Regions from separate parts of the Streptomyces sp. BJ20 genome, predicted to be linked through region 2. Evidence: riboswitches for the same ligand, from Rfam matches in the RefSeq annotation. Region 2 holds a riboswitch; the other holds the start of a gene.
What was found. Region 2 has a riboswitch for ZMP and ZTP ahead of MTR79_RS16365 (bifunctional 5,10-methylenetetrahydrofolate dehydrogenase/5,10-methenyltetrahydrofolate cyclohydrolase). Riboswitches for the same ligand answer to the same signal wherever they lie in the genome.
Positions count from the first base shown of each region.

Region 1: linked by a shared signal. The riboswitch ahead of MTR79_RS03935 (glycine hydroxymethyltransferase) and the one ahead of MTR79_RS16365 (bifunctional 5,10-methylenetetrahydrofolate dehydrogenase/5,10-methenyltetrahydrofolate cyclohydrolase) in region 2 are both predicted to bind ZMP and ZTP.

Region 1 covers NZ_CP094918.1:816,941-831,152, reverse strand. Annotated here, with positions in the region: gene MTR79_RS03950 (decaprenylphospho-beta-D-erythro-pentofuranosid-2-ulose 2-reductase) at 1-149, shown strand, start outside; gene MTR79_RS03945 (2'-5' RNA ligase family protein) at 166-744, opposite strand; gene trpS (tryptophan--tRNA ligase) at 953-1,966, opposite strand; gene MTR79_RS03935 (glycine hydroxymethyltransferase) at 2,390-3,841, opposite strand; ZMP/ZTP riboswitch at 3,877-3,963, opposite strand; gene MTR79_RS03930 (glutathionylspermidine synthase family protein) at 4,049-5,233, opposite strand; gene MTR79_RS03925 (hypothetical protein) at 5,240-5,575, opposite strand; gene MTR79_RS03920 (PLP-dependent aminotransferase family protein) at 5,786-7,168, opposite strand; gene MTR79_RS03915 (carboxymuconolactone decarboxylase family protein) at 7,216-7,722, shown strand; gene MTR79_RS03910 (ABC transporter substrate-binding protein) at 7,730-8,686, opposite strand; gene MTR79_RS03905 (ABC transporter permease subunit) at 8,688-10,637, opposite strand; partial or broken gene MTR79_RS03900 (glycine betaine/L-proline ABC transporter ATP-binding protein) at 11,291-12,367, opposite strand; gene MTR79_RS03895 (GMC oxidoreductase) at 12,364-13,890, opposite strand; gene MTR79_RS03890 (aldehyde dehydrogenase family protein) at 14,003-14,212, opposite strand, start outside.
Region 2 covers NZ_CP094918.1:3,632,606-3,646,817, reverse strand. Annotated here, with positions in the region: gene MTR79_RS16430 (GNAT family N-acetyltransferase) at 1-530, opposite strand, end outside; gene MTR79_RS16425 (type III PLP-dependent enzyme) at 527-1,717, opposite strand; gene MTR79_RS16420 (DUF6271 family protein) at 1,714-3,048, opposite strand; gene MTR79_RS16415 (phytanoyl-CoA dioxygenase family protein) at 3,045-4,082, opposite strand; partial or broken gene MTR79_RS16410 (GntR family transcriptional regulator) at 4,538-5,308, shown strand; gene MTR79_RS16405 (helix-turn-helix domain-containing protein) at 5,676-6,998, shown strand; partial or broken gene MTR79_RS16400 (IS3 family transposase) at 7,179-7,398, opposite strand; gene MTR79_RS16395 (TerB family tellurite resistance protein) at 7,860-8,408, shown strand; gene MTR79_RS16390 (hypothetical protein) at 8,557-9,111, opposite strand; gene MTR79_RS16385 (hypothetical protein) at 9,173-9,448, opposite strand; partial or broken gene MTR79_RS16380 (transposase family protein) at 9,401-9,835, shown strand; gene MTR79_RS16375 (NAD(P)H-binding protein) at 9,855-10,568, opposite strand; gene MTR79_RS16370 (TetR/AcrR family transcriptional regulator) at 10,677-11,360, shown strand; ZMP/ZTP riboswitch at 12,208-12,293, shown strand; partial or broken gene MTR79_RS16365 (bifunctional 5,10-methylenetetrahydrofolate dehydrogenase/5,10-methenyltetrahydrofolate cyclohydrolase) at 12,315-13,180, shown strand; gene MTR79_RS16360 (hypothetical protein) at 13,524-14,012, shown strand.

The DNA of each region.
Region 1 (14,212 bases), 2.8 Mb from region 2:
TGGCCACCACTCCGGAGGCGGTGGCGACGGCCGTGGAGCTGGGGCTGCGACGCCGCTCGGAGACGGTGTGGGTGCCGGGCGCGCTGCGCGTGGTGATGTCGGCGCTGCGGCATCTGCCGCGGGGCGTGTTCCGCCGGCTGCCGGTGTGAGGGCCGGCCGCCCGGGTCAACGCGCGGAGACCGAGCCCCGGTCGGCGTGTCCGGCCTGCGGTGGCACCACGACGGTCCCGAAGGGGAAGTCGCGCAGCTTCCGCCACACCGCGTCGGCGCCCTGCTCGTAGAGGGCGAAGCCGGTGCAGGGCCACTCGGCCTCGTAGCCCGCCAGGTCCTCGTAGGCGCGGTCCATGGCCGCCTCGTCGATGCCGTGCGCCACGGTGACGTGCGGGTGGTACGGGAACTGCAGCTCGCGGGCGACCGGACCGGCGGGGTCGCGGACCTGCTGCTGCAGCCGCGTGCAGGCCTCGGCGCCCTCGACGACCCTGACGTACACCACCGGCGACACCGGCCGGAAGGTGCCCGTGCCCGACAGCCTCATCGGGAACGGCCTGCCCGCCGCCGCGACCTCCGCGAGGTGCGCCTCGACGGCCGGGACGGCCGTGTCGGCGACCTCCGTCGGCGGCAGCAGGGTGACGTGCGTGGGGATGCCGTAGGCGGCGGCGTCGCCGAAGCCCGCGCGCAGCTGCTGAAGCCGGCTGCCGTGAGGCTCCGGGACCGCGATCGACACACCGATCGTTACGGTCCCCACGTCGTCTCCTGTCGTTGTGGTGGTGAAGCGCGGTGGTGGAACGGATGCGCGTCCGGGTGGCCGCCGAAGCGGCCACCCGTTCTCGACTGTACGGCCACGACCCGGATGCGGGCAGGCGCAGTCGGAGTGATGTACAGCGCTGTGCGGTGGTACGGACGGGGCCCGTGGGCCCGTTCACCGCGCCGGCGCCGTGACCGGCGCGGTGCTCTCAGTGCTTGGCGGACAGGAAACCGACCCGCTCGTACGCCTGGGCGAGGGTCTCCGCGGCGACGGCGCGGGCCTTCTCGGCGCCCTTGGCGAGGATCGAGTCGAGCGTCTCCGGGTCGTCCAGGTACTGCTGGGTGCGCTCCCGGAACGGGGTCACGAAGTCGACCATGACCTCGGCCAGGTCCGTCTTGAGCGCGCCGTAGCCCTTGCCCGCGTACTTCTCCTCCAGGTCCGCGATCTCGGTGCCGGTGAGAACGGAGTAGATCGTGAGCAGGTTGCTGACGCCGGGCTTCTCCGCCACGTCGTAGCGGATCACCGTGTCGGTGTCGGTGACGGCGCTCTTGACCTTCTTGGCGGTGGCCTTCGGCTCGTCGAGCAGGTTGATCAGGCCCTTGGGGGTGGACGCCGACTTGCTCATCTTGACCGCCGGGTCCTGGAGGTCGTAGATCTTCGCCGTCTCCTTGAGGATGTACGGCTTCGGGAGCGTGAAGGTGTCGCCGAACCGGCCGTTGAAGCGCGTGGCGAGGTCGCGGGTCAGCTCGATGTGCTGGCGCTGGTCCTCGCCCACCGGCACCTCGTGGGCCTGGTAGAGCAGGATGTCCGCGACCTGGAGGATCGGGTACGTGAACAGGCCGACGGAGGCGCGGTCGGCGCCCTGCTTGGCGGACTTGTCCTTGAACTGGGTCATGCGGGAGGCCTCGCCGAAGCCGGTGAGGCAGTTCATCACCCAGGCGAGCTGGGCGTGCTCCGGCACATGGCTCTGCACGAAGAGCGTGCAGCGGTCCGGGTCGAGGCCGGCGGCCAGCAGCTGGGCCGTGGCGAGCCGGGTGTTGGCCCGCAGCTCCTCGGGGTCCTGCGGAACCGTGATCGCGTGCAGGTCGACGACCATGTAGAAGGCGTCGTGGGTCTCCTGGAGCGCCACCCACTGGCGGACGGCGCCGAGGTAGTTGCCGAGGTGGAAGGAGCCTGCCGTGGGCTGGATTCCGGAGAGCACGCGGGGTCGGTCAGTCGCCATGCACACCATTCTCTCAGGTTCCGGAAGGCGGTCAGGAACGAGTCCGGAACAGGTGGGAACCGAGCCGTTCCGTGCGGTACGACAAGGGAGTGAGGTCGCGGAGCATGTGGTGCGGCACGCCCCGTGGCTGTTGTCGATCATGGCCGATGAGACGAGGAACACACGGTGAGCGCGGCGGCTCGCTCAAGCGCCGGACGGGCTGCACGTAGCCCGTCCGGCGTTTGAGGACGAGGCCCGAAGGGCCGAAAGGGGGTCTGGGGCGCAGCCCCAGGGACGGGAAGGGAAGGGGCGGCGGGGGCGAGGAAACCCGACGGGAACCCCACCGCACCGGCCGGTGCGTCACAGGCGAACCGGGGCGACGGCCCCCGCCGGCAGCTGCTCGGCGTGTGGCCGAGTCACCCGGCCGGAACCCGGCGGGCGGCCTCAGCCGAGGTCGACCTCCGGGTACAGCGGGAAGCCCGCGACCAGATCGGTGGCCCGGCGCGAGATCTCGTCGGCGACCTTCTCGTCGAGGACGTGGGACGCCTTGGACGGCGCACCGGACTTGGTGGTGCCGGGCTCGGCGGTGGTGAGGACGCGGTCGATGAGACCGGCGACCTCGTCCATCTCCGCGGTGCCGAGTCCGCGGGTGGTCAGCGCCGGGGTACCGATCCGGATGCCGGAGGTGTACCAGGCGCCGTTGGGATCGGCCGGGATGGCGTTGCGGTTGGTGACGATGCCGGAGTCGAGCAGCGCCGCCTCGGCCTGGCGGCCGGTGAGGCCGTAGGAGGTGGCGACGTCGATCAGGTTGAGGTGGTTGTCGGTGCCGCCGGTGACGAGGGTGGCGCCGCGGCGCATCAGGCCCTCGGCGAGCGCGCGGGAGTTGTCGACGATCCGCTGCGCGTAGTCCTGGAACGAGGGCCGGCGCGCCTCGGCGAGGGCGACCGCCTTCGCGGCCATGACGTGCGGCAGCGGGCCGCCGAGGACCATCGGGCAGCCGCGGTCGACCTGGTCCTTGAGGGAGTCGTCGCACAGCACCATGCCGCCGCGCGGGCCGCGCAGCGACTTGTGGGTGGTGGTGGTGACGATCTGGGCGTGCGGCACGGGGTCGAAGTCGCCGGTGAGGACCTTGCCCGCGACGAGACCCGCGAAGTGCGCCATGTCGACCATGAGCGTGGCGCCGACCTCGTCGGCGATCTCCCGCATGATCCGGAAGTTCACGAGCCGGGGGTAGGCGGAGTAGCCGGCGACGATGATCAGCGGCTTGAACTCGCGGGCGGTGGCGCGCAGCGCCTCGTAGTCGATCAGGCCGGTGGCCGGGTCGGTGCCGTAGGAGCGCTGGTCGAACATCTTGCCGGAGATGTTGGGCCGGAAGCCGTGGGTGAGGTGGCCGCCGGCGTCCAGGGACATGCCGAGCATGCGCTGGTTGCCGAAGGCCTGGCGCAGTTCGGCCCAGTCGGCGTCGGAGAGGTCGTTGATCTGGCGGACGCCGGTCTTCTCCAGGAAGGGCGCCTCGACGCGGTCGGCGAGGACGGCCCAGAAGGCGACCAGGTTGGCATCGATGCCGGAGTGCGGCTGGACGTAGGCGTGGCGGGCGCCGAACAGCTCGCGGGCGTGCTCGGCGGCGAGCGACTCGACCGTGTCGACGTTGCGGCAGCCGGCGTAGAAGCGGCGGCCGACGGTGCCCTCGGCGTACTTGTCGCTGAACCAGTTGCCCATCGCCAGCAGGGTGGCCGGGGAGGCGTAGTTCTCGGAGGCGATCAGCTTGAGCATCTCGCGCTGGTCGGCGACCTCCTGCCCGATCGCGTCGGCGACGCGCGGCTCGACGGCGCGGATCACGTCGAGGGCGGAGCGGAAGGCGGTGGACTCGGGGGTGAGCGAAGGCTCGGCAGACATGGGGACCTCCGGACGTAGCGTTCAGCGTTCACGGTACGGATGGCCCAGGCGCACGGCACGTTTCTCGCGGGCCGCTCCCCGATGGTTGGTCCCATCCCAGCGCGCCAGTCACGGCCCGCGGGCCAGGTTACCGGGTGGGCCGCACCGGCGCGGCGGGTGTCCGCGATGCGGGAGTGCCCGGCGTCCTGCCGGCGGCGGGGACGACGGTCAGAGGATGACGTGCGGCAGGAAGCGGGCGTACGTGTCGGTGACCAGGCCGGAGGACTCACGGATGCCGAGGCCGGCGGCCTCGTTCTCCACGACCCAGGTGCCGAGGACGACGCGGTTGCCGTCGTACTCGGGCAGCGGGGCGAGCTGCTGGTAGCAGCAGGGTTCGTCGCGGAGGGCCGGCGCGGTGCCGGGCTGGTGCACGGTGACGCCGGCGCCCTCGCGGCCCAGCAGGGGCTTGGCGACCCAGCCCGTGGTCTCCGCGAGTTCGCGGGGGCCGTCGAGGTGGGCGGGGAGGAGGTTGGGGTGGCCGGGGTTGAGTTCCCAGAGGATCGCCAGCAGGGCCTTGTTGCTGAGCAGCATCTTCCAGGCGGGTTCGATCCACAGGGTGGAGCCGGTGCCGCCGCCGTTGTCCAGGGTGTCGAGCACGTGGCCGGCGAAGCGGTCGGTGGTGAGCCACTCCCACGGGTACAGCTTGAAGATGCTGCGGATGAACCGCAGACGGTTGTCGACGAAGCGGCCGGAGAGGCGGTCCCAGCCGATCTCCTCCATGGACAGCCAGTCGGTCTCCAGGCCGGCCTGTTCGGCGGTCTCCTTGAGGTAGGCGACCGTCATCAGGTCCTCGCCGCACTCGTCGCCCGCGGTGTGGGCGAAGTACAGCGGGCTGCCGGGCGGGAGCAGCGCGGACTGCTTCCTCCAGGCGTCGACGAGCCGCTCGTGCAGGGAGTTCCACTGGTCGGCGCCGGGGAAGCGCTCCTCCATCCAGAACCACTGCGGGGAGGCCGCCTCCACCAGGGAGGTCGGGGTGTCCGCGTTGTACTCGAGGAGCTTCGCGGGGCCGGTGCCGTCGTAGCGGAGGTCGAAGCGGCCGTACAGGGACGGCAGTTCGTCCCTGCGGCGCCAGGACTCGGTCACGGCGTCCACGACCCGGGGGTCGGTGATGCCGAGGTCGGCGAAGCGGCCCTCGGCGACGATGTGCCCGGCAGCGGCCAGGCTCATCGCGTGCAGTTCCTCGACGGTCTCCTCGAGCGCCTCGACCTCGTCCAGGCCGAAGACGTAGTAGGCGCTCTCGTCCCAGTAGGGGCGCAGGGAGTCGTCGGGGTAGCGGGTCAACGGGTAGACGAGCCCCTGCTCCTCGACGGTCCGCTGCCAGCCGGGGCGGGGCTCGGTGGTGCGCCGTTCCACGGCGGCTCAGCCCCCGCCGCTGCCGGAGCAGCCGAAGCCGCCCCGGTCGACGGCCTCGCTGCGGCTGAAGGTGCCGTGCTCGGCGTAGCCGTTGCGGACGTCGGAGTCGTAGTACCAGTCGGCGTCGGTGGAGCGGGACCTGCTCTTGCCGAGGGAGCCGGAGGAGCCGCCGGAGCAGTTCTTGTCGGAGACGACCTCGTACCCGTCGCCGAGCGTGTAGCTGTTGCGGTCCACGCACCGCCGGTCCGGATCGGACCCGCAGGCCGACAGTGCCGCCGCGAGCACACCCATGCCGCCCAGCACCACCGTGCTGGACCGCAGCCGTCGCCGTGTCTGCGCCATGCCCTTCGCTCCCCCTCGTGTCGCGCCGGACCGTTCCCGTGTCGCCCGGCTCGCGGCGGACAGCCTAGAGACCGTCCGGCCGGGACGCACGGGAGCCCCCGGGCCCGCCCCCGTCACGACTGACGTTTTGTCACCGTGCGACGGGATATGGCCGTGGGCGCTCACGGAAGATCCACAGGTGCCCGGCCGCGGAAGGCGGCTCGGGCGCGGTCACGGCAGGGAGCGGAGCAGCGCGTCCAGGGTGCCGGTCCAGGCGTGGTCGGGCGGGGTGGCGTAGCCGACCACCAGGGCGTCGCCGACGGGGTCGGTGACGCCGGGGTGGCGGAAGGAGTCCAGGCCCTTCACGGCGAGGCCCTGCCAGGTGGCCGACCGCTGGACCGACCGCTCGGTGCCGGGCGGCAGTTCGAGCACGGCGTGCAGTCCGGCCGCGATGCCGGTGACGCGGACGTGGGGCGCCCCGGCGGCGAGGGCCTTCACGAGGGCGTCGCGGCGGCGCCGGTAGCGCAGACGGGCGGCGCGGACCTGGCGGTCGTAGGCGCCGGAGGTCAGGAACTCGGCGAGGGCGAGCTGTTCCACGACGCTCACCGTGCGGCCGCCGCCGTGGTCGACGACGTCCGGCAGCAGCCACGGCGGCACCACCGTCCAGCCCAGCCGCAGGCCGGGGGCGAGGGACTTGCTGACGGTGCCGAGGTGCACCACCCGGCCGGGGTCGAGGTCCTGGAGGGCGCCGACGGGCTGGCGGTCGTAGCGGAACTCGCCGTCGTAGTCGTCCTCCAGGATCAGGCCGCCGGTGCGGCGCGCCCACTCGACCACGGCGGCCCGGCGCTCCGGGAGGAGGGCCCCGCCGAGCGGGAACTGGTGGGCCGGGCTGAGCAGCACCGCGTCGGCGTCGCCCGGGTCCTGGGCGCGGGTGCCGAGGGCGTCCCTGGCGAGCGGCGCGGTCTCCAGGCCGGCGCGGTGGACGAGGTCCCAGTGGACGTCGAGGCCGTACGGCTCGACGGCGAGGGTGCGGGCGCCGCGGGCACGCAGCACCTCGGACAGCAGCTGGAGGCCGTGGGCGAAGCCGGAGCAGACGACGACGTGCCCGGGGTCGGCACGCACACCGCGGACCCGGGAGAGGTAGTCGGCGAGGGCCTCGCGGAGTTCCGGCCGGCCGCGCGGGTCGCCGTAGCCGAGGGCGTCGTGGGGCGCGGCGGCGAGCGCGCGGCGGGTGGCCCTGAGCCACTCGGCGCGGGGGAAGGAGGCGAGGTCGGGGGTGCCGGGCATCAGGCTGTACGGGAGCCGGCCCGGGGTGCGGCGGGGCGTGGGGGCGGCCGGGCGCTCGGGGACGGCGCGCGGGGCGACGCGGGTGCCGGAGCCCTGGCGCGCGGTGAGCCAGCCCTCGGCGATCAGGTCGGCGTAGGCGTCGGCGACGGTGTTGCGGGCGATGCCCAGGTCGGCGGCGAGGGAGCGGGAGGAGGGCAGCCGGATGCCGGGGGCCAGCCGGCCGCCGCGGACGGCCTCCCGCAGGGCGTCCGTGAGGCCGCGCCGCAGCCCGGGACCGCTCGGGTCCAGATGCAGGTCGATGCCGAAAGTGGCCCAGCGTTCCGCCATGGAACTGGACCATACCCCTGGGCTGCCCGGCTCCTAGGCTCGACGGCATGACGAACACCGACACGACCGGGACGCTCTCCTACGCGGCGGAGGAGCCCGCCCGCATGGAGTGGGCGAAGCACGCCCCCGAGGTCTACAAGGCGATGGTCCGGCTGGACGCCGCGGCCCGGCAGGGTCTCGACCCGAAACTGGCCGAGCTGGTCAAGATCCGCGCCTCCCAGCTCAACCACTGCGCGTTCTGCCTGGACATGCACAGCAAGGACGCCCTCGCGGCGGGCGAGAGCGTCGAGCGGATCGTCCAGCTGTCCGCGTGGGAGGAGTCGCGGCACTTCTACACGGAGAAGGAGATCGCCGCGATCGAGCTGACCGAGGCGGTCACCGTCCTCACCGAGGGCTTCGTGCCGGACGAGGTGTACGAGCGGGCCGCGAAGCAGTTCGACGAGGCGGAGCTGTCCCAGCTGATCGCCGCCATCGCGGTGATCAACGCCTGGAACCGGTTCGGCGTGACCTGCCGGATGACGCCCGGCCACTACCAGCCGGGACAGCACCACTAGCCGCGTCTCAGGGCAGCCACTTCTCCCAGACGGAGCGGTGGCTGTCCACCCACTTCTCCGCCGCCTCGCGCGGCGACAGCTTCTGCTCGGCGATCATCAGGGAGACCTCGTTCTGGTCCTCGGTCGTCCACTCGAAGTTCCTCAGCAGCTCCGCCGCCTTGCCGCCGCTGCGCGCGAAGTCCGCGTTGAGGTACTTCTGCAGCGGGGTGTGCGGGTAGGCGCAGGCGACCTTCTCCGGGTCCGCGTCGCAGCCCTCCTCGTACGGGGGCAGTTCCACCTCCGTCATCGGCACCTGCTCGGACAGCCACTGGGGCGTGTACCAGTAGGTGAGGAACGGCTTCTTCTCCTTGGCGAACTGCTGGATCTGCGTGATCTGCGCGGCCTCGGAGCCGGCGAACACCACCCGGTAGTCCAGCTTCAGGTTCTTCACCAGCGCCTTGTCGTTGGTGACGTAGGAGGGGGAGCCGTCGAGGAGCTGGCCCTTGCCGCCGCTCTCCGCGGTGCGGAACCTGTCGGCGTACTTGTTCAGGTTCTTCCAGTCGGTGACGTCCGGGTTCTGCTTCGCGAAGTACGTCGGCACGAACCAGCCGATGTGCCCGGTGACGCCCAGGTCGCCGCCGTTCACGATCGTCTTCTTCTCCTCGACGTACCGCTGCTCCTGGTCGGGGTGGCCCCAGTCCTCCAGGATCGCGTCCACGCGGCCCTGGCTGAGGGCGTCCCAGGCGGGCACCTCGTCGACCTGCACGGTGTCGACGCGGTAGCCCAGCTCGTGCTCCAGCAGGTACTGGGCGACGGCCACGTTGGCCTGGGCGCCGACCCAGGACTGCACCGACAGGGTGACCGTCTTCGCCCCCCGCGCGTTGGCGAACGGCGAGGCCTGCTTGGTCATGTCGGCGGCCCCGCAGCCGGTCAGCAGCAGGAGCGCGCAGCCCGCCGCCACGGCGGGCATCGTACGGATCCGCATGTCACGCTCCCTTCGTCGCGCGGCGTCCGGTGGGCTGGGTGACCCGGTCGAGCATCAGCCCCAGGCAGACGATCGCGGCGCCGGCCACCAGACCGGTCGCCAGGTCGCCCTGCGCGAGACCGAAGACGACGTCGTAGCCGAGGGCGCCGCCGCCGACCAGGCCGCCGATGATCACCACGGCGAGGACCAGGACGACGCCCTGGTTGACGGCGAGCAGCAGCGCCGGGCGGGCCAGCGGGAGCTGCACCTGCCGCAGCTGCTGGGCGCCGGTTGCGCCGAGCGAGCGCGCCGACTCCAGGGCGGCCGGATCGACCTGCCGCAGCCCCTGCGCGGTGATGCGGACGACGGCGGGCAGCGCGTAGACGACCGCGGCGGCGACCGCAGGGGCGCGGCCCACGCCGAACAGGGCGACCACCGGGATCAGGTACACGAACTGCGGCATCGTCTGGAACACGTCCAGCACCGGGCGCAGCAGCCGCTCGACGCGGTCGCTGCGCGCGGCGGCGATGCCCGCGGCGAACCCGATGACGAGGGTCACGGCGACGGCGGCGAGGACCTGCGACAGCGTGTCCAGTGACGGCCCCCACACACCGAGCACACCGATGGCGGCCATCGCGAGCACGGCGGTGAGCGCGGTGCGCCAGGTGCCGATCAGCCAGGCCAGGGCGGCGACGATCAGCAGCACGGCCCACCAGGGCAGCCACTGGAGTCCGTCGCGGAGCGGGTCGAGCACCCAGGTGGTGAAGCGGCCCGCCCAGTCGGCGGTGCCGCCGACCACGGGCACGCCCGAGTAGAGGTGCGCGGTCATCCAGTCGACGGCCCGGTTGACCGGCTCCGTGATGCCGACGACCCAGCTCTCCGGCCACTCCAGCCGGCCCGCGAGACGTCCGGCGACCGCGACGACGGCCGCGGCGGCCAGGGCGCACGCCCCGAGCAGACGGGCGTCGGGGGCGGGCGCGTCGCCGAGCCGGGCGCCGGCCGCGCCGGTCACCCGGTCCAGGACGACCGCCAGCAGCACGATCGGGACGCCCGCGGCGAGCGCGGCGCCCACGTCGACCGAGGCGAGCGCCTGGTAGACGCGGTCGCCGAGGCCGCCCGCGCCGATCACCGACGCGATGACGGCCATGGACAGGGCCATCATGATCGTCTGGTTGAGCCCGAGCAGCAGCTCCTTGCGGGCCAGCGGGACGCGGGCGGTCAGCAGGCGCTGGCGCGCGGTCGTCCCGAGCGACTCGACCGCCTCCAGCACCTCCTTGTCCGCGCCACGCAGCCCGAGCGCGGTGAGCCGGGCCATCGGCGGGGCGGCGTAGACGACCGTGGCGAGCACGGCCGCGGGGACGCCGATGCCGAAGACCAGCACGACCGGCAGCAGGTAGGCGAAGGCCGGCAGGACCTGCATGGTGTCGAGGACGGGGCGCAGCGCCCGGTGCATACGGTCGGACAGCCCGGCCGCGAGCCCGAGCAGAGCGCCCGCCGCGACGGACGCGGTGACCGCGACCACCATGAGCGCGAGCGTCTGCATGGTGGGCACCCACATGCCCAGCAGCCCGCAGGCGAGGAACGCGGCGGCGGTCCCCAGCGCGAGCCGGATCCCCGCGACGCGCCAGGCGGTCAGCGCGGCCACGGCCGTCACTCCCGCCCAGCCGACAGCGAGGAGGGCGAGATAGACGGCGCGTACGGCGATGACGACGGCGTTGCTGACGTGGCCGAGGAAGTAGAGGAACAGGGGGTGGGAGTCTCGGTTGTCGACGATCCAGTCACTGACGGTGCCGAGCGGCCCGGACACGTCGACGGTCAACGCCCCGGGCCACGCCCCGCTCCCCCACCGACTCGCCGCGAACGGCACGACGACGACGGCGAGGACGAGCAGGACGCCGAGCTTGCGGACGAGGGGGTTGCCGAGGACGCCGGATGTCGCGGTCTCCCGCGCGGTGGCGGCGAGGGTCGCCATCAGACGGACTCCTTGCCGGCGGGCGGGGCGGGGACGCCGGAGCTGCCGCCCGCGGCCTCATCGGCGGACGCGTCCGCGCCCGGGCCGGCGGGAGCGTCCCCGCCTGCGGCCGGCCTCCCGGCGGACACGTCCGCGCCCCGGACGGCGGAGCCGTCGGCACCTCCCGGTCCGGCCGACCCTGCGTCGTCGGGACCGCCCGCGTCCGACACGGCGGAACTGCCGCCCACGGCCTCAACCGCGGACACGTCCGCGCCCCGGCCCGCGGGAGCCTCCCCGCCTGCCGCCGGCCTCCCGGCGGACACGTCCGCGCCCCGGACGGCGGAGCCGTCGGCACCTCCCGGCCCGGCCGACCCTGCGTCGGCGGGACCGCCCGCGTCCGACACGGCGGAATTGCCGCCCACGTCCTCAACCGCGGACGCGTCCGCGCCCCGGCCCGCGGGAGCCTCCCCGCCTGCGGCCGGCCTCCCGGCGGACACGTCCGCGCCCCGGACGGCGGAGCCGTCGGCGCCCCCGGCAACAGCAGTCGGCCCGGCCGGCACTTCGTCGGCGGGACCGCCCGCGTCCGACACGGCGGAATTGCCGCCCACGTCCTCAACCGCGGACGCGGCCGCGCTCAGGGCGGCGGGCGTGTCCGCGGGCGCGGTGGCGGGGTGGCCTGCCACCACGTTCAGCAGCGTCTCCGCGTCCACGACGCCCACGCATGCGCCCGCGTCCAGGACGCGGGCGGGGGCGCCCTCGCGGGAGACCGTGGTGATCGCCTGCGACACCGTGGTGTCGGGGGTGACCGTCGGGCCCGTGGCCGTCCGTTCCGCCGGTGAGGCGGGGCGCATGGCCGTCCGGACGGTGAGGACCTGCTCGCGCGGCACGTCCTGGACGAACGCGCGCACGTAGTCGTCGGCGGGCGCGCCCACGATCTCCTCGGGTGTGCCGAGCTGCACCACACGGCCGTCCCGCATCAGCGCGATGCGGTCGCCCAGCTTCAGCGCCTCCTGGAGGTCGTGCGTGATGAAGACCATCGTGCGGCCCTCCTCACGGTGCAGCCGCACCACCTCGTCCTGCATGTCCCGCCGGATCAGCGGGTCGAGCGCGCTGAACGGCTCGTCGAACAGCAGTACTTCGGGGTCGACGGCGAGCGCGCGGGCCAGCCCGACCCGCTGTCGCTGGCCGCCGGAGAGCTGGGCGGGCCTGCGCTGTTCCATGCCCGCGAGACCGACCTTGGCGACGACCTCGGCAGCCCTCTCGCGCCGCGCGGCGCGGCCCATGCCCTGGATCTCCAGGCCGTAGGCGACGTTGTCGAGGACGGTGCGGTGCGGCAGCAGACCGAAGTGCTGGAAGACCATGGCGGCGCGATGGCGCCGCAGTTCCCGCAGCCGCGTCCCGTCCATCGCGCGGACGTCCTCGCCGTCGATGGCGATACGGCCCGCGGTCGGCTCGATCAGCCGGGTCAGGCAGCGCACCAGCGTGGACTTGCCGGAGCCGGACAGGCCCATGACGACGAAGACCTCGCCCTTGCGGACGTCGAAGGAGACGTCCCGCACGGCGGCCGTGCAGCCGGTGCGGGCGCGCAGTTCGGCGGCGTCGAGCGCGGCCAGCGCGGGGTCGGCGGGCACCCTGTCGGCGCGGGGCCCGAAGACCTTCCACAGTCCCTCGACGGAGAAGACGGGCGGGGCCCCGGCGTCGGACGCGGGGGCGGAGCCGGCGGCGGGGACGGCCGCTGTCGCCGCGCTCATCGGGCATCACCGCCGAGGAGATCGACGGCCCGCTCGCCGACCATCAGTACGCCGATCATCGGGTTGACGGCGGTCATGGTCGGGAAGACGGAGGCGTCGGCGACGCGGATGCCCTGAAGGCCCCGGATCCGCAGCTCGGGGTCGACGACCGCGGTCTCGTCGTCGGCGGCGCCCATCTTGCAGGTGCCGGCCGGGTGGTAGACGGTGTGCGCGACCTTGCGGGCGTACTCGCTCAGCTCCTCGTCACCGGTGACGTCGGGCCCGGGCGCCACCTCGCGCTTGAGCCAGTGTGCGAGCGGCTCCGTCTTCGCGATCTCGCGGGCGATGCGGATGCCGTCGACGAGCGTGCGGCCGTCGTAGTCGTCCTCGTCGGTGAAGTACCGGAAGTCCAGCGCCGGCTTCACCTCGGGGTCGGCGCTGGTCAGGTACAGCCGGCCGCGGCTCTTCGGCTTCGGGATGTTCGGCGTCATGGAGACCCCGAACTCCGGCCGCTCGTAGCCCAGTCGCTCCGGGTTGTCCGTGAACGGGATCTGGTAGAAGTGGAACATCAGGTCGGGGCCCGCGTGTTCGGGGTCGCGGCGCACGAACAGACCGGCGTCGGAGTCCATCGCCGAGTTCTCGGGGATGGGCCCGTCGGTCTCCCACACGATCACCGACTCCGGGTGGTCGAGCAGGTTCTCGCCGACGCCCGGCAGGTGGTGCGCCACGGGGATGCCGAGCGCCTCCAGGTCCTCGCGCGGTCCGATGCCGGAGTGCAGCAGCAGCCGCGGCGAGTCGACGGCGCCGGCGCACAGCACCACCTCGTTGCGGGCGCGGATCAGCACCTCCTCGCCGTCCTTGGTGCGCACACGGACGCCCTCCGCGCGGGTGCCGTTCAGCTCCAGCCTGTACGCCCAGGTCTCCAGCCAGAGCGTCAGGTTGGTCCGCTCGTCCATCACCGGGTGCAGGTACGCCACCGACGCGGACGACCGCTTGTTGTTCTCGGGGTGGTAGGCGAGGTCGAAGAAGCCGGCGCCCTCGGCGAAGGGCTTCTTGTTGAAGCCCTCGATGCGGGGCACCTCGAGCGCGGTCCGCGCGGCGTCGACGAAGTCGCGGGCGATGGCGTTCCGGTCCTTCTCGTCGACCGGGACGATGTTGTTCTTCAGCCGGGCGTAGTACGCCTCCATCTGCACGGCGCCCCAGCCCTTGGCGCCGGCCTGCTCCCACTCGTCCCAGTCGGACGGCAGCGGCTTGAACGCGATGAGCGTGTTGTGCGAGGAGCAGCCGCCGAGGACGCGGGCGCGGCTGTGCCGGATGTGGGAGTTGCCGCGTGGCTGCTCGGTGGTGGGGTAGTCGTAGTCCAGCTCGCCGCCGAGCAGGCCCATCCAGCGGCGCAACGTCAGCACGTCGTCACGGCCGACGTCGCTGGGGCCGCCCTCGATGACGGCGACGGTGACGTCCGGGTTCTCGGTGAGCCGGGAGGCGATGACGGAACCTGCGGTCCCGCCGCCTATGACGACGTAGTCGTAGACAGGTGTGTTCATGGAGACTCCAGGACATGAGGCGCCCCGAAGGGGCGCGGGGAACTGCGCGATCGGCCCCCGCGGCGCCGCACCCGCCCACGAAGCGACGCGGCACCGCCGGGACGCGGCGGCCTCAGCCGCGGAACCACCGAACCGGTGCCGGCGCCAGGTTCTGGTAGACGTGCTTGGTCTCGCGGTACTCCGCGAGCCCCGCCGGTCCGAGTTCGCGCCCGGTGCCGCTCTTGCCGAAGCCGCCCCACTCGGCCTGCGGGAGGTAGGGGTGGAAGTCGTTGATCCACACGGTGCCGTGGCGCAGCCGTCCGGCCACCCGGCGGGCGCGGCC
Region 2 (14,212 bases):
TTGGAAGGGCGGCTCCCTCTGCCGGGTACCGCGGTGGACATGTACACGGCGTTCTCGCCGTAGCTCTCGGGGAGTCGGACCCGCGGGTGGGCCTGATAGCCGTGTGCGGCCCAGAAGGCGGCCATACCGTCCACGGCGACGAGCGATATGTGCTCGAACCTGGGCCGGGCGGCGGCCGTCAAGCGGTCCAGCAGACCACGGCCCCACCCTCTGCCCCGATGCCCGTGGGCGACGACCAGGTCGTGCAGATGGAGATTGCGCGCGTCGTGGGCCGGCTCGTCGGCCCGGGCCAGCGGTGGGTACTTAAATCTCGGGTAGGGAAGCGCGAGCAGGTACCCCGCGACGTCTCCGTCGAGGTCCACCACGAAGCAGGTGTCCGGTGAGGCGCGTCCCTTCGCTTCCAGTGCCGCCCGGCCCTCGGTCAGTGAACTCCCCGCGTAGGCCGCTGCCTCCACGAGGGCTATGCCCGGCCAGTCGCCGGCCCGCACGGGACGGATGCGTTCGTCGTGGCCGGTCCTTTCCCGGCTCATGCCGCCGCACCCGCGTGGTCGGGCCCGTCGCGTGTCACCGTGTGCGACAGCGGTCCGAAGCCGTTGAAGCCCTGGGTCATGTAGCCGGTGGCGTAGGCACCGGCGGACAGGATCCAGACCGGGTCGCCGGACGCCAGCTCCCTGGGCACGCGTCGGTGCGCGGTCCGGTACGCGTCGTCGCTGTCGCAGGTGGGCCCGGCGACGACGGCGGCGACGTACTCGCCGTCGGAGTGTCCCGGGAAGACGAGTCTGTGGCAGAGCTCGTCCATCTCGTAAAGGCCGTTGAACTTTCCGCAGCTCAGGTACAGCCAGTGCACCGGCTCGCCGTCGGCCTGCCGTCGTTCGGTGAGCCGGTAGACGTGCGCGCGGATCGCGCCGTGATCGGCGACCAGGTGGCGGCCGGGCTCCATGACGATGTCGAGGGGGGCCGCGTTGAGATGCCGCATGTCCTCGATGCCCTCGCGGAGAACGGCGAACATCTTGTCCAGCGGCGGCTCCAGGGGGTGGCCGTGCCGGTCCAGGTATCCCAGCGCGGGCAGACCGCCGCCGAGGTTGACGTGGTCCAGCACGATCCCCTGCTCACGCAGCGCCACCATGGTGTCCGCCAGTCGGTCGACGGCCTGGCGCCACGCGTCGTAGGTCATCTGCTGGGAGCCGACGTGCACCGACAGCCCGGCCGGGGTCAGTCCGGCGGCGCGGGCCACGGTCAGCACGCGGACCGCGTCGTCCTGCGAGCAGCCGAACTTGCGGCTGAGTCCCCACAGGGCGCCTTCCCCGCTGGTGGTGAGGCGGCAGTACACGCGGGCGCCGGGGGCGTGAGCGCCGATGGCCACCACGTCCTGAACGCTGTCCGTGGCGAACGTCCGTACGCCGAGCCGGTGGGCTTCGGCGATGCTCGCGTCGGACTTCACGGTGTTGCCGTAGTGGATGCGGTCCGCGGGCACGCCCAGCCGCAGCGCCTGCTCGATCTCGCCGGGGCTCGCCGCGTCGAATCCGGCGCCTCGGTCAGCGAGGCAGGCCAGCACCTCGTCGACCGGGCATGCCTTCATGGCGAACCGAACGGTGACCGGCAGTTCGCGCACCAGACGGTCGTACTGCTCCTCGATCCCGGTGAGATCGAAGACGATCCGATCCGATGGCGCGGTGGCCAGGGCGGAAGCCAGTCGCGGACCCAGGTCTCCGCTCACGTGTCCGCACTCCCGAGGCCGCTCTCCCGGGCGGTGCCCACGAGCACGGGCCAGACGTCGATCAGGAGCGCGAAGTCCTCGGTGTCCCGCTGCGCCGCGTCCAGCAACTCTTCCCGCCGTGCGTCCATCAGGTCCGTGAACTCGGCGTAGCGACCGCCCAGTTTGCGGTACGCCGTGCTGACCCGGTCCAGTCGCCAGACGTTCTCCGTCCGGTCCAGGGCGGCGCTCTCGCGCAGAAAGCCGGAGACGACGTCTCCGCGGACCTGCTCCCGTTCGTCCAGCAGCGCGGTGTCGGCGGCCGCGCCCATCCGGCCGTAGACATCGTTGAGGTAGAGCATCGACAACAGGAACTTCACGAACCGCATCTGGTAGGCGCGGAAGCCGGCGTCGGTGCGTCGGAAGGGCGTGTAGTAGTTCTGGATGTGGCGGTTGTGCAGGACGCCGGGCAGTGCGGCGTCGTGGACGAGGTGGATGAGGAAGTAGTCGCTGCCTATGGTGTCGGTCGCCGGTGGCAGCGGCACCCGCTCGTACACCTCGTGGTCGAAGGCGATGTTGCTCATGTCGACCCTCATGGGGTCGACGAGCGTCAGGATGGAATGGTCCGCGGTGAAGGGGGTGGTTCCGGCGCCCTTGAAGGACTCCTCGACAAGCTGTTCCTTCTGCTCGTCCGACCAGTGGGTGGGTGCCCACAGACTGACGATGTCGTGGTAGACGCCCGCGTCGCGCTGTTCGATCTCGGCGATGTCCACGGACGGTTCACCGATGAAGGAGGCCCCGACCATGGAGACCCTGCGGTGGCCATGGCGCGCGGCGAGGACGGTCTCCGTCACGGCCGCCGATGCCTTGGACGCGGTCTTCCCGAGTGAGGCCAGCTCGTGATGGATGGGGAAGACCTTCTCGCCGTCCAGCACTTGGTAGCTGCAGTCCGAATCCCTGCGGTGCACCGACCGGCAGCCGAGTGCGCCGGCGATGAGGAAGGCGCGGTTGGTGCAGGCACCGTAGGAGAGGTCGGCCGGCAGCATGAGGTCGAGCAGCCGGTCGGGGGCGGCGAGCCGGGAGCGTCGGATCGTGCGCCGCAGGAACTGTCGTTGGCGTGCCTCGTCGAGGTGGTGGACGGTCACGCCGGGAGTGGCCGGCAGGTCGGCCACGACGCGGGTGTGTTCCGTCCTTGTGGCCTGATCGCAGGAGTCGAGGATGACGAGGTGCACCTCCGTACCGAAGGTGCGAGCCGCGTACGCGCCCTCCTCGGCGATGCTGGTGATGGCCTCCGCGCACGCCCTGTTGGTCGGCAGGGCCAGGCAGATCCGGTCGGTGCTGGTCTTGTGGTTCACTCGGTGCTCTCTCGTTCGCTCCAGGAGTCGAGCCCCAGGAGTTTCCTGCCGAGGTCGTTGAGCGTCGCGGCTCCGTAGCGGAGCGATTCGTGCCGGTCGGCGTCCCCGAGCAGCGTCGCGTTCCAGTCGGGCGTGCTGAGCGTCCGCCAGGAATCGACGCGGGAGCGGCGCAGTGCCTCGTGCTCCTCCAGCGCCGGCATCATCGACAGGTACTGCACGGCGCGCACGCCGTGCTCGGAGACGTTGGGCGCGACGCCGTGTGCCAGCAGTCCGTTGAAGATCAGCAGGTCACCTGCCTGCAGGTCGGGCCTTACCACGGGGAAGTCGGCACGGTCGACCGCGGGCCTGATCGGGTCCCGGTCGGCGGGCTGCGCGATCCGCCACTCGTCGAACTGGCGGAACAGTTCCGGTGCGCACTGGAATCCGCCGAGCTCGGGCTGGGTGTCGTTGAGGGCCAGGATGCCCTGCACGCGCTGCGGCAGCACCCCGAGGGTGGTGTCCACGTCCCAGTGCAGCTCGATGTCGAATCCCTCGTCGGTCGGCGCGATGAGGGAGCGTGAACGGCTGCCCCGGTTGGGCGGGTTGAGGTTCAGCCGGTCGAGCGTGACCCACAGCTCCTCGCAGTCCCACACGTCGGCGAAGGCGTCGTGGACCCGCTGTGTCTGCCGGTTGTCCCACATCAGCTGATGGTGGTAGGCCTCGACGAAGCCGTAGACGTGCAGGTCGCGGTCGAGGTCCGAGCGGAACTCGCGTTCGCGGTACCAGGTCTCGGGCCGGTCGGGGTCGAGCCCCGCGAACTCCCAGGCGAACTCGTACAGGCTCTTCGCCGCGCCCGGCGAGACGGCGTTGCGCACCACGACATAGCCGTACGTCTGCCAGAAGGCGAAATCCTGTTCCGACAGGACGCGCAGCGACCGTGGCTTCTCGATCTCTATGTCTCTCAGCTGGGTCTGGGCGAGGTACGTCTCGCCGTCGGCGCTGAAATACGGGCGCCGTGTCGGGGCGCGGTACAAGTAGGGGTCGGGCGTCGGCATGCGATCACTCCAAGGCGCGATTCCTCAGTGACCCAGGGGAACTCAAGGCCGTCACTGATCGAACTGAGGTTCCTGCCAAAGTGGACTGGACCAATTCGCGGCGTCAATCGCGGCCCGGTGAAGTTGCCGAGAGTTGCCTGCCAGTTGCCTGTTACCCGCCGGACCGGCCCCGGTGATCGCGGGCTGGGGAGTTCGACTGGTTCGCCGGCGGTGCACCTCGGGGACGCAGGCCACATCCAGTCGACCCGGGCGGCCGGGTGAGGCGAGGGTGCCGGTCCGCAGCGCGCTGAACTGGACCCTTCTCGGCCCGGGGACAGTCCGGACCATCACCCTGCCCCACCCGGCCGGTCGCGGGGCCGCTCCCGGCTCGCCCACACACTCCCTGGATGGACTAGACCAACGGCGAGTTCGCGGGCTATAACGAAGCACCTGCGAGTGCGCCCGGAAGGCGGGTCATGACCACCGACGTGAGCGTCGTCCGAGACGGCACCGGAATGCCCGGTGCCGTCGCACGGGTGCCGAAGTACCACCGAGTGAAGCAACAGGTCGTCGAGATCACCGAGTCGCTGACGCCGGGTGAACGCCTGCCCGCGGAGCGACTGCTCGCGCTCCGGCTCGACACCTCGCGCACCACGGTCCTGCAGGCCCTGCAACAGCTCGTGGGCGAAGGCAGGTCGGACCGGATCCAGGGAAAGGGCACGTTCATTGCACGGCCGAAGCTCCACCGCACGGCTGCACCTCACCTCCTGCACCGAGGCCCTGCTCGCTCAGGGACTGCAGCCTGCCTCACGCATCATCGACACGCGTCACATCAACGCCGACGAGGAGTTGTCGAGACGGCTCACCATCGGCATCGGTGAGGAGGTCGTGCTCATCGGGCGACTTCGGCTGACCGATGACGAGCCCATGGCCATCGAGTCGACCCACCCGCGCGGCGCTTCCCCGGTCCGCTCGAAGCGCCGGCCAGGTACAGCTCTTTGTACACGGCACTCGCCGAGGTGTACGGAGTTCGCCTCTCGGATGCCGAGGAGGGCGTCGAGACCACGCTCGCGAACCCGTGCGAGGCCGAGCTGCTCTCGACGGTCGCCTGTCTGCCCATGACGCAGCTGTCCCGGCGCTCCCACGACACGGACGGCAGACCGGTGGAGTGGATCGGCTCGGTCCACCACGGCTCGCGCCACAAGTTCGCGGCGACCCTCCCCACCGCGGATCGGCCCTCCGGCTGAACCCTCGTCCACCCCGGCCGCCCCGCTCTCGATGCTCTGGGCGGCCCTCACGCCCACGCTGCCGACCGCCGATCGCGCCACCGGTTCCCGGCGGCCTTCATTCCCTTGCGGTCCACCCTCACCGTACGCAAAGAGCTGGTCCCTCCAGGCCGGTCGCCCGGCCCGATTCCCGCGGACCAGTCCCGCCCCCGCCAAACCTGGGAAAGTCGTGACACGACAGGGTGTTCTTACCAACCGAAACGAAACCTTCCCGACGTCGCCCGGAGCCGGCCGACCACCGGTCGCCGAGACATGTGGAGGCGGGGACCGGCTTCGGGTTCCGGACCGCTCGCCGTCCGCGCCCCCGCCAGGGGAAGTTTCCCGTCCGATGCCCCTGACATCGTTATCGTCAACGCTCGCGGAAACACTGACCACTGCACGCGAGGCCGCCTGTCTGACCCAGGAAGATCTCGCGGAACGCTCCGGGGTGAGCGTGAGAGCCATCCGCAACCTCGAAACCGGCCATACCGCCCGCCCCCGCAAGCAGTCGCTCCTGCTGATCGCCAAGGCCCTCGGACTGCCGTCGGGCGAGATCGGCCGGCTGATGCGCCGGCCGGGCGCCGGACATCACCCCGCACCGCCCGGCCTCGCACCCGCCGAGCTGCCGGCGGCTCCTCACCACAGGCTGGTCGGGCGGTCCACGCACCTGCGGTCCCTGCAAGCGCACCTCTCGGCCGCGCAGGACGGCTCCACAGGCCGGCCCGCGGTCGTCGTCGGACCGCCCGGTGCGGGGAAGACCGCGCTGGTTCTCAAGGCGGCACACGGTGTGCGTGACCGGTTCCCCGACGGTCAGGTCTTCGTGGATCTCCATCCGAACATGTCCACCGCGCCGTTGACGCCGGACGAGATCGTCCCCCGGGTCCTGCGCTCGCTCGGCGCCGGCCCGGTGGCGGTCCACCCGGAGGAGGCGGCCGCCCGGCTACGGGACGCGCTGAGCAGGCGGTGTGTCCTCGTCGTCCTGGACAACGTCGACAGCGAGGCGCAGGTACGGCCCCTGCTGATGGACGGATCCTGCAACGCCGTGCTGGTGGCTGCCCGCCGTGAACTCTCGGCCCTCACAGGGCAGTTCCGTCAGCACATCGACGTTCTCGATGACGGGGAGGCCCTTCGGATGCTGGAGGACCTGCTCGGCGCGGCGCGCACGGCCGCGGAGCGGCCGGCCGCGTCCAGGGTCCTGCGCCTCTGCGGGGGTCTGCCGCTGGCGCTGCACATCGCCGGGCTGTGGTTGTCGGGGCGCCCCCACCGGTCGCTGCGTGATCTCGCCGACCGGTTGACGAACGAGCAGGACCGGCTCCGCTTCCTGCGCGTCGGCGACCTGTCGCTGGAGGCCAGTGTGGCGGCCTGCTACAGCTCCCTGCCCTCTTCGGTCAGGGCCGCACTGCTGCGGCTCAGGAGGATGAGCGGCGACTTCGGTGTGGACGACATGCTGCCCGAGGTGACCGCGTCACCGGGAATGGCCGCGGATCTCCTCGATGAACTGATCGACCGCCAACTGGCGCACGCGGTCGGAACGGTCACGGACGGCCGGCGGCTGTACCGGCTCCACGACCCCGTGCGTCAGTACGTGACGTACGGCCCGGTCGGGTCCTGGCACCCGGAGCGCATCACGGGCCAGGTCTGGCTCCCCCGGCAGGCTGCCCACAGCGGTTGAGCAAAACCTGACGAATCCGTGGCGGCCGGTCGGTCCAGGCCTCACGCCGACTGGATAGATCGTTTGGTCGTCCGCCGCTGTCCCCACTGGTATCGGCACATCACCCTGGCCAGGGACTGCTGCATGATCGGGTGACAGCGGGGTTGACGCAGCAAAGGCTGCGGGTGGGGTCACGATGGTCTCGCACTCAACGGGGGGGCAATCGGGCCCGGCGTTTCTGCCTCCGGCGTCGGTGGTAGGTGCGCTCGATCCAGGTGATGATCGCGATCCGCAGCTCCTGGCGGGTGGCCCAGGTACGGCGGTCGAGGACGTTCTTCTGCAGCAGCCCGAAGAAGCTCTCCATGGCCGCGTTGTCGCCGGCCGCACCGACCCGGCCCGTGGAGCCGACCAGGTCATGACGTGCGAGCACGGACACGAACTTCAGCACGGGCACCCCGGGCACGACCGGCGGCACCGGCTCCTCGACCACGGGCGGCACGTCGACGGACCTCGACAGCGGCAGCCTCGCCTCGACCGGCACCGGTGGCATCGGCCTCCTCCTCGCCGCGGCCGCGGCCCTGGCCGCGGTGAGCTTCGCGACGTTCCGCCCCGCCTTGCGCCTGAAGCCCCGCTCGCGCGACAGCGCATGACGTGGCGTCACCGCGACTGACACCAGACGTCACCGCGACTGACGCCACGCGTCACCGCGACTGCCCGTACCCGATCACCGGGTGCGGGCAATCGCCGTTTCGCGCGCCGGAGAAACAGGTGATGAGAGAGGTGCGCGTTTTACGGAACCTTTGCCCGGGGGCGGGCGTTGGGCCAGTGAGCGCGCGGGAGCGGGTTCGCGAGATGACTTCCGACGATTACCGAGGTGACTCAATGGCAGTCTGGGACAAGCTCAAGGACCAGGCCAAGGCTCTCCAGCAGAATCAGGGCGGGCGTGGCGCCACCAGTGCGCAGAGCGGGGGGACGAGGTCCGGCGGTGGCAGCAAGGCCCAGCTGATCGGTGTGCTGAAGACGCAGCTCGGCTCCTTGAAGACCGAGTTGAAGAGCGGTGCCTACCGGGACGCGAGCATGGCGGTGTGCGCGCTGGTCGCGGCGGCCGACGGGCAGGTGGATCCGGCCGAGCGGCAGCAGGTCGAGTCGATGATCCTCAGCAACGACGTGCTCCAGAACTTCCCGCCGGAGCAGCTGCGGCAGCGTTTCAACAAGCACGTCGACCAGCTCACGATGAACTTCCAGCACGGCAAGGCCGAGGCCATGCAGGAGATCGCCAAGGCCGCCAAGAAGCCCACCGAGGCCCGCGCCGTGATCCAGACCGGCATGGTCATCGCCGGTGCCGACGGCCACTTCTCCCAGGCAGAGGCGACGGCCCTGCGTGAGGCCTGCGCGACGCTGGGGCTGTCGCCGGCCGAATTCCAGCTCTGAGTCCCGGCTCCGATTCGACCCCGCGCAGGCAACGGCGGCTCCAGGGCATCCGTGCGGTGCCCCACCGCGCTGTACTCAGCTGGGGGGAGAGTCCGCACACCACCACACGGGGCCGCCTGCGGCATAGTCGCGCACGTGTCTACCCTCATCACGGCGTACGCCGGCGTTGGAGCCGTTCTCGCATGCGCCGTCGTATGCCGTCATCGCCCTGGGCGGTCGGCACCGGAGGCGCCGGCCTACTTGGCTGGGCTCGGAGCTGGGCACCGTAGTGGCCGGATTGCCTGTGGATCTGGTCCGGTTGACGATCTGTCGGCCAGACGATGAGCAAGTATTCCTCGACGGGTTCGTCAACAGCTCCATCGGGGACGGTGTCGCGGCCTCGCGCATGCACCCGGACCCGGTAGGTCCCTGGCCCCTGCGGTGTAAGTACAGGCAGGTCCGGGGTATCGCTCATGACGCTTGCGACACGTAGGGCACCATTGGTCGTCTCTACGCTGCGGTCGACGATCTCGTCCCATGCGTCGGTGTCCACCCGCTCGGGTGGATACCGACGCACCTCAACACTGACAGTGACCCAGCCTGCGCTGATGCCAGTACAGATCACAACCTGGCCGGGCAGAGAAAAGACCAGCCCGTTCGACGTGTCGAACCCGGTCGGGACGCGCTTGTCGGAGTCGGCCAGTTCGAACGTGTGGTAGTCCACGCGGACGAGACTGGAGGCCGTTGTGGGCGCTGGCTCCGTCATGCGCCCACGTTAGAGGCTGTTACTGGACGATCCACACGTGAAACTTGTCATCCTTCAGGACGCGGTTCTCGTTGTAGAAAATGCGTAGATCGTCACGCGCGGCGGCGGTGTTTTCATCACCGGGGATCGTGCATGCGCTCCAGCCGGGGCCGGTGCGGCGGGTGAGGGAATTGATCTGGCACCAGCTGAACGTTCGTCCGAGCTGAGGGTTGCTGGTGGCGCCCTCATTGGTCGAGGCGAAACCGACCGCATCGCCGCCGACGAGCCGTACTACTCGATGAAGCACCGCAAGCACGGCATGAACGTGCAGGTCATCACCCGCCCCGACGGCACACCGCTCTGGTTCTCCCGCGCGACACCCGGCCGCACCCATGACCTGACCGCAGCCCGCGCCCACGGCATCGTCCAAGCCTGTCTCACCCGGCAGATCCTCGTCCTCGCCGACCGCGCCTACCAGGGCGCCGGCGCCACCTTCCGCACCCCCTACTACCACCACCGCGAACAGCCGCCCCACTACGAGCAGTTCAACCGCGACCACGCCAGACTCCGGGCACCTGGCGAACGCGCCTTCGCTCAGCTCAAGTCCTGGCGCGTCATGCGCAGAGCACGCTGCTCGACCCGACGCATCAGCCGCACCGTCCGAGCCATCCACACCCTGCTGACCTGGAACTATTCAAGATGAAAGAGGCTCACTCATGAGACTAGGGGGCCTGCGACGCCCCGGCGTGGGCGAGGGCGCTGGGGGTCAGGCAGCCGACGATCGCCGGGGCTTCCCGGACGAGCGTGTCGTCGGTGAGCGCTTCCACCATGAACAGCGCGAAGTCCACCCGCCGCGTCAGGTTGCCGGCAAGTACCGGGTCGCCCACGTGCCGGCTCCACACGGGCAGGCCCTGGCTCTCGCCCTCCTCCAGGGAGCTGCCGCGCACCACGGTCCACCGGGTGTCGCTGGCGAACACCCGTCGGCACGCCTCGACCTGGTCGTCGATCTCGACAGCGCGGACGAGCTTGCCCAGCACGGCGGCGATCCGGACGCCCAAGGTGAACAGCCGTGAGTACCTGTCCTTGCCGTCGCGCGTGATATGCCAGCCGCAGGAGAAGACCAGGCGCGCTCCCGGCCGTGCGTGGTCGAGCACCGCCTGCGCGGTGCCCGACGCGTACTGCCGGACCCCCCACGGCACCAGCACCGTCAGCACGCCGTCGCATCCGGCGACCGCCCGCCGGATCACCTCCGGGTCGTTGGTGGCTCCGGGGACGACGGTCATCCGGCCCTCGAACGCGGCCAGCTTCGGCACGCTGCGCTCCCGGCACACCCCCACCACCTCGTAGCCGCGCTCCAGCGCGTGCCCGACCATGTACTGCCCGAGCTTCCCCGAGGCCCCGATGATGCAGACCTTCTTCACGCGATCCGTGCCCATGGTGCGGCCCCTTTCAACGGGATGCCTACCTTATGTTGTAAGGCAAGCTAGCCTTATGCTGTAAGACAGTCAAGGGAAGCACCGAGGGACGCCAGAAGGAGGGCCTGGATGCGCGAGAGAAACACGGGCCGGCGGGGGGCGTCGGCGCGCACTCCGCTCAGTCGCGAGCGCGTGATCGGCACGGCGATGGCAGTGGCGGACGAGAAAGGAGCGGCCGCGCTCACCATGCGGGCCATCGCCGAACCGCTGGGCGTCGAGGCCATGTCGCTCTACCACCACGTCGCGAGCCGGGAGGACATCCTCGACGGCATGGTGGACGCGGTGTTCGGCGAGATCGACCTACCGCCGCGCGGCACGGACTGGAAGAGTGCCCTGCGCCACCGCGCGGACTCCGCACGCGCCGTCCTCCTGCGCCACCCTTGGGCCGTCGGCCTCATGGATTCCCGATCCCAGCCCGGCCCGGCGACCCTGCGCCATCACGACGCCGTCATCGGAACGCTGCGCGCCGGAGGGTTCTCCGTCCCCATGACCGCGCACGCCGTCTCGCTGATCGACAGCTATCTGTACGGGTTCGTGCTCCAGGAGCTGAGCCTGCCGTTCAGGGGCGCGTCGGAGCTGGACGAGGTAGCGGGTGCCATCCTGCGCGACATGCCCGCCGACACCTACCCCCACCTCACCGAACTGGCCACCGAGCACGTCCTCAAGCCCGGCTACGACTACGCCGGCGAGTTCGCCTTCGGGCTCACCCTCATCCTCGACGCCCTCCACCCGGACGAGGCCGCGAGCGCATGACGAGTAGAACGAGTACGCGGGATGGGATTCGAAAGTCCCGCACAGCACCCACGGCGCCCGGCACGCACTCTCGCCGCACCGGCCAAAACCCCAAGTACGTCCCGTACGATGGCTTTCATCCGGCACTCCCCCAGCCTTCGGCCGAGGGGGGGACAGAACACGCACCGGACACCGCGGGCACCGCACAGGACTTTCGAAACACCCCCTAAGTCCCGCTGGATCAGCGCTGCCCGGATACGGTGAGCGCCGTATCCGGGCAGCTATGCCTGAAGGCGTATCCTTCTGATCGTTTGTCTTGGCTTGCCGGTTTCAGCTGGTCGGTCCACGCCGGTTGGCGGGGAGCCGATGCCACTGTGCCGCGGCGGGGTAGGCGAGCGCCCCGACCACTGCTCCCCATATGACGAGCCAGAGCGTGCCAGCCGTGCCCCAGTCCACCCGAGGTAGTTCGAAGGGTCCTGTGAGGACCAGGAGAATGAGGCCGACTACCAGCCTGGTCTGGGCCTTGCTGTCCAGCACTACGTCACTCCTCACGGCTGCGCGTCATTGCAGCTCCTCGTAGGTCCCTTGCACAGCTCCGCCTACAGCACCGGCGAAACCTCCGATCGTCGCCCCCGCGACACAACCGGTGGCCAAGGACGCGATGCATCCGGTTACGCCTCCGCCGACGGCGGTCGCCATGGACTTCTTCCCGACCCTCTTGACTGCGTTCAAGAAGAAGGCGCCTGGCGTGTGGGCGCGTCAGGAGCGTTGACGAGAATTGAGGTCAGTGCGCAGGGGGATGGGCCGGAGCGAGTCGCCCCAGCTGAGAACGCTGACCGGTGTGAGCGTGCTGCGTCTACTACAGTGCGGTGTGGGCCGTGACTGGCGCTGAGGTGGAGCACCACCGGGGAGCGGTCTGACGAGACGTCGTTGCCGTGCGCCTGGGCGAGTGGTCGGCAACGCCTGGAGGCAACGATGTCCGCGGCTCAGACTGCCCAGCTCATGGATGGCACCGGCCTCGCCCATCGCATCATCGAAGAGGCTGCTGCCAAGGCGGCAGAGATTTCACGGCGTGGGGGGACCAGTCCCTGTCTGGCGACGGTGCTGGTGGGAGAGGACCCGGCGTCGGTCACGTATGTCCGCATGAAGCGGGCGCGGTGCGCGAAGGCGGGCATCCAGTCCCGGCACATCGCTTTGCCCGCCACCACCACGACCGCCGAACTGATCGACACCCTCGCCGGCCTGTCCGGCGATCCGGACGTGCACGGCATCCTGCTCCAGCACCCCTGCGGCCCGCATATCGACGAGCGGCGGCGTTCGAGGCCATCGCCCCGGAGAAGGACGTCGACGGGGTCACGACGCATTCGTTCGCCGCGATGAGCTTCGCACTGCCGGGCTTCGTGTCCTGCACTCCAGGCGGAATCATGCGGCTGCTGGAAGCGTACGACGTCGACCTCGCCGGCAAGCACGCCGTCGTGGTGGGTCGCAGCGCGATTCTCGGCAAGCCGGCCGGGATGCTCCTGCTCGCCAGGAACGCAACGGTGACGTACTGCCACTCGCGCACGGCGGACTTGTCGGCGGTCGTCCGGGAAGCAGACGTCGTGGTAGCGGCCGTTGGACGGCCTCGGCTGATCCGGGGTGAGGACGTCAAGCCCGGCGCGGTGGTGATCGACGCCGGATACAACCCGGGCAACGTCGGCGACGTGGACTTCGATACCGCCCGCACCCGTGCCCGTTTGATCACTCCGGTGCCTGGCGGCGTCGGGCCAATGACCATCGCCGTCCTGCTGGCGCAGACCGTGGACGCCGCAGCGAACCAGCTCGGATTCCAGCACCACTGACGTCCTGACCAGCAGCCCCTCGGCACCAAGCCAGAAAGATTCCCGCTCAGAACGGGGACCCCGTATCGGGCTGGCTGGCAGTTCGTTCTGATAGCGGGCCGCGGCCGGGCGGGCTGGTCACCATGTCGCCTTGCGGTCGGGTGCCCACGATCTGGAACTGGTGGCCGGTCGCGCGCGGGACCAGGTCCAGGACGTCCAACCGATCGTTTCAGAATGGGCCCGGCCGAGAACAGCACTCCCGTTGGCACAGGTGCAGCTGAGCTGGAGCCTTGGCCCATGGCCTGGCGCATGCGGCCTGAGCAGCAGAAGCAGATTCGGACCGGTCGGACGTAGGAGTGGGTGGATGGGCGGGGACGCGGAGCGGGAGCGCTGGGAGCTGCGGCCGGGAGTCGGTGTGGGGCCGTTGCAGTTCGGGATGTCTCCGGCCGAGGTCGCACGGGCGCTTTCGGTCCCTGGACCGCAGGTACAGGTTGGCGGTCCGTATGCGCAGGAGGACTTCCAGGATGGGGTGAAAGCGTTCTACGACGTGGGCGAACTGGCCTGCGTTGCGCTGGATGCGGTCACCGGTCCGCAGGTCTTTTTGTCCGGCTTCCCGCTGGCGGGCAGCGATCCGGAGCAGGGCCAGCAGTTTCTGCTGGACCACGCTGCGGAGCATGGGAACTGCCTGCTCTACACGTCTGATGACTCGCTTTCCCTGGCTGATCTCGGGGTTCTTCTCCGCTCTCAGCAGGTTGGGGCAGCGCGCCTGACCCGTCCGCTCTTCGTGAAGGAGGAGTGGTTGGACTCGGAGTGCTTCCGAGACCGACTTCCGCTGGAGGGCGCCTCAGGTTGAGCGCTCGATCTGGCGAACTGACGCCAGAGTCTGCTTGCAAGTCGCGATGAGATGCCGCGGGTCTTGTACTCGACGATCTCGGTCGGCAAGGTGTCCCGGTGCATGCTGGTCTTGTACTCGACGACCTGGGAGCGGGTGGCCCCGTTGCTGCCACATCCGTGGACGGGGCGGATGTTCTCCGCCTTGTGGGGACCAGCGAG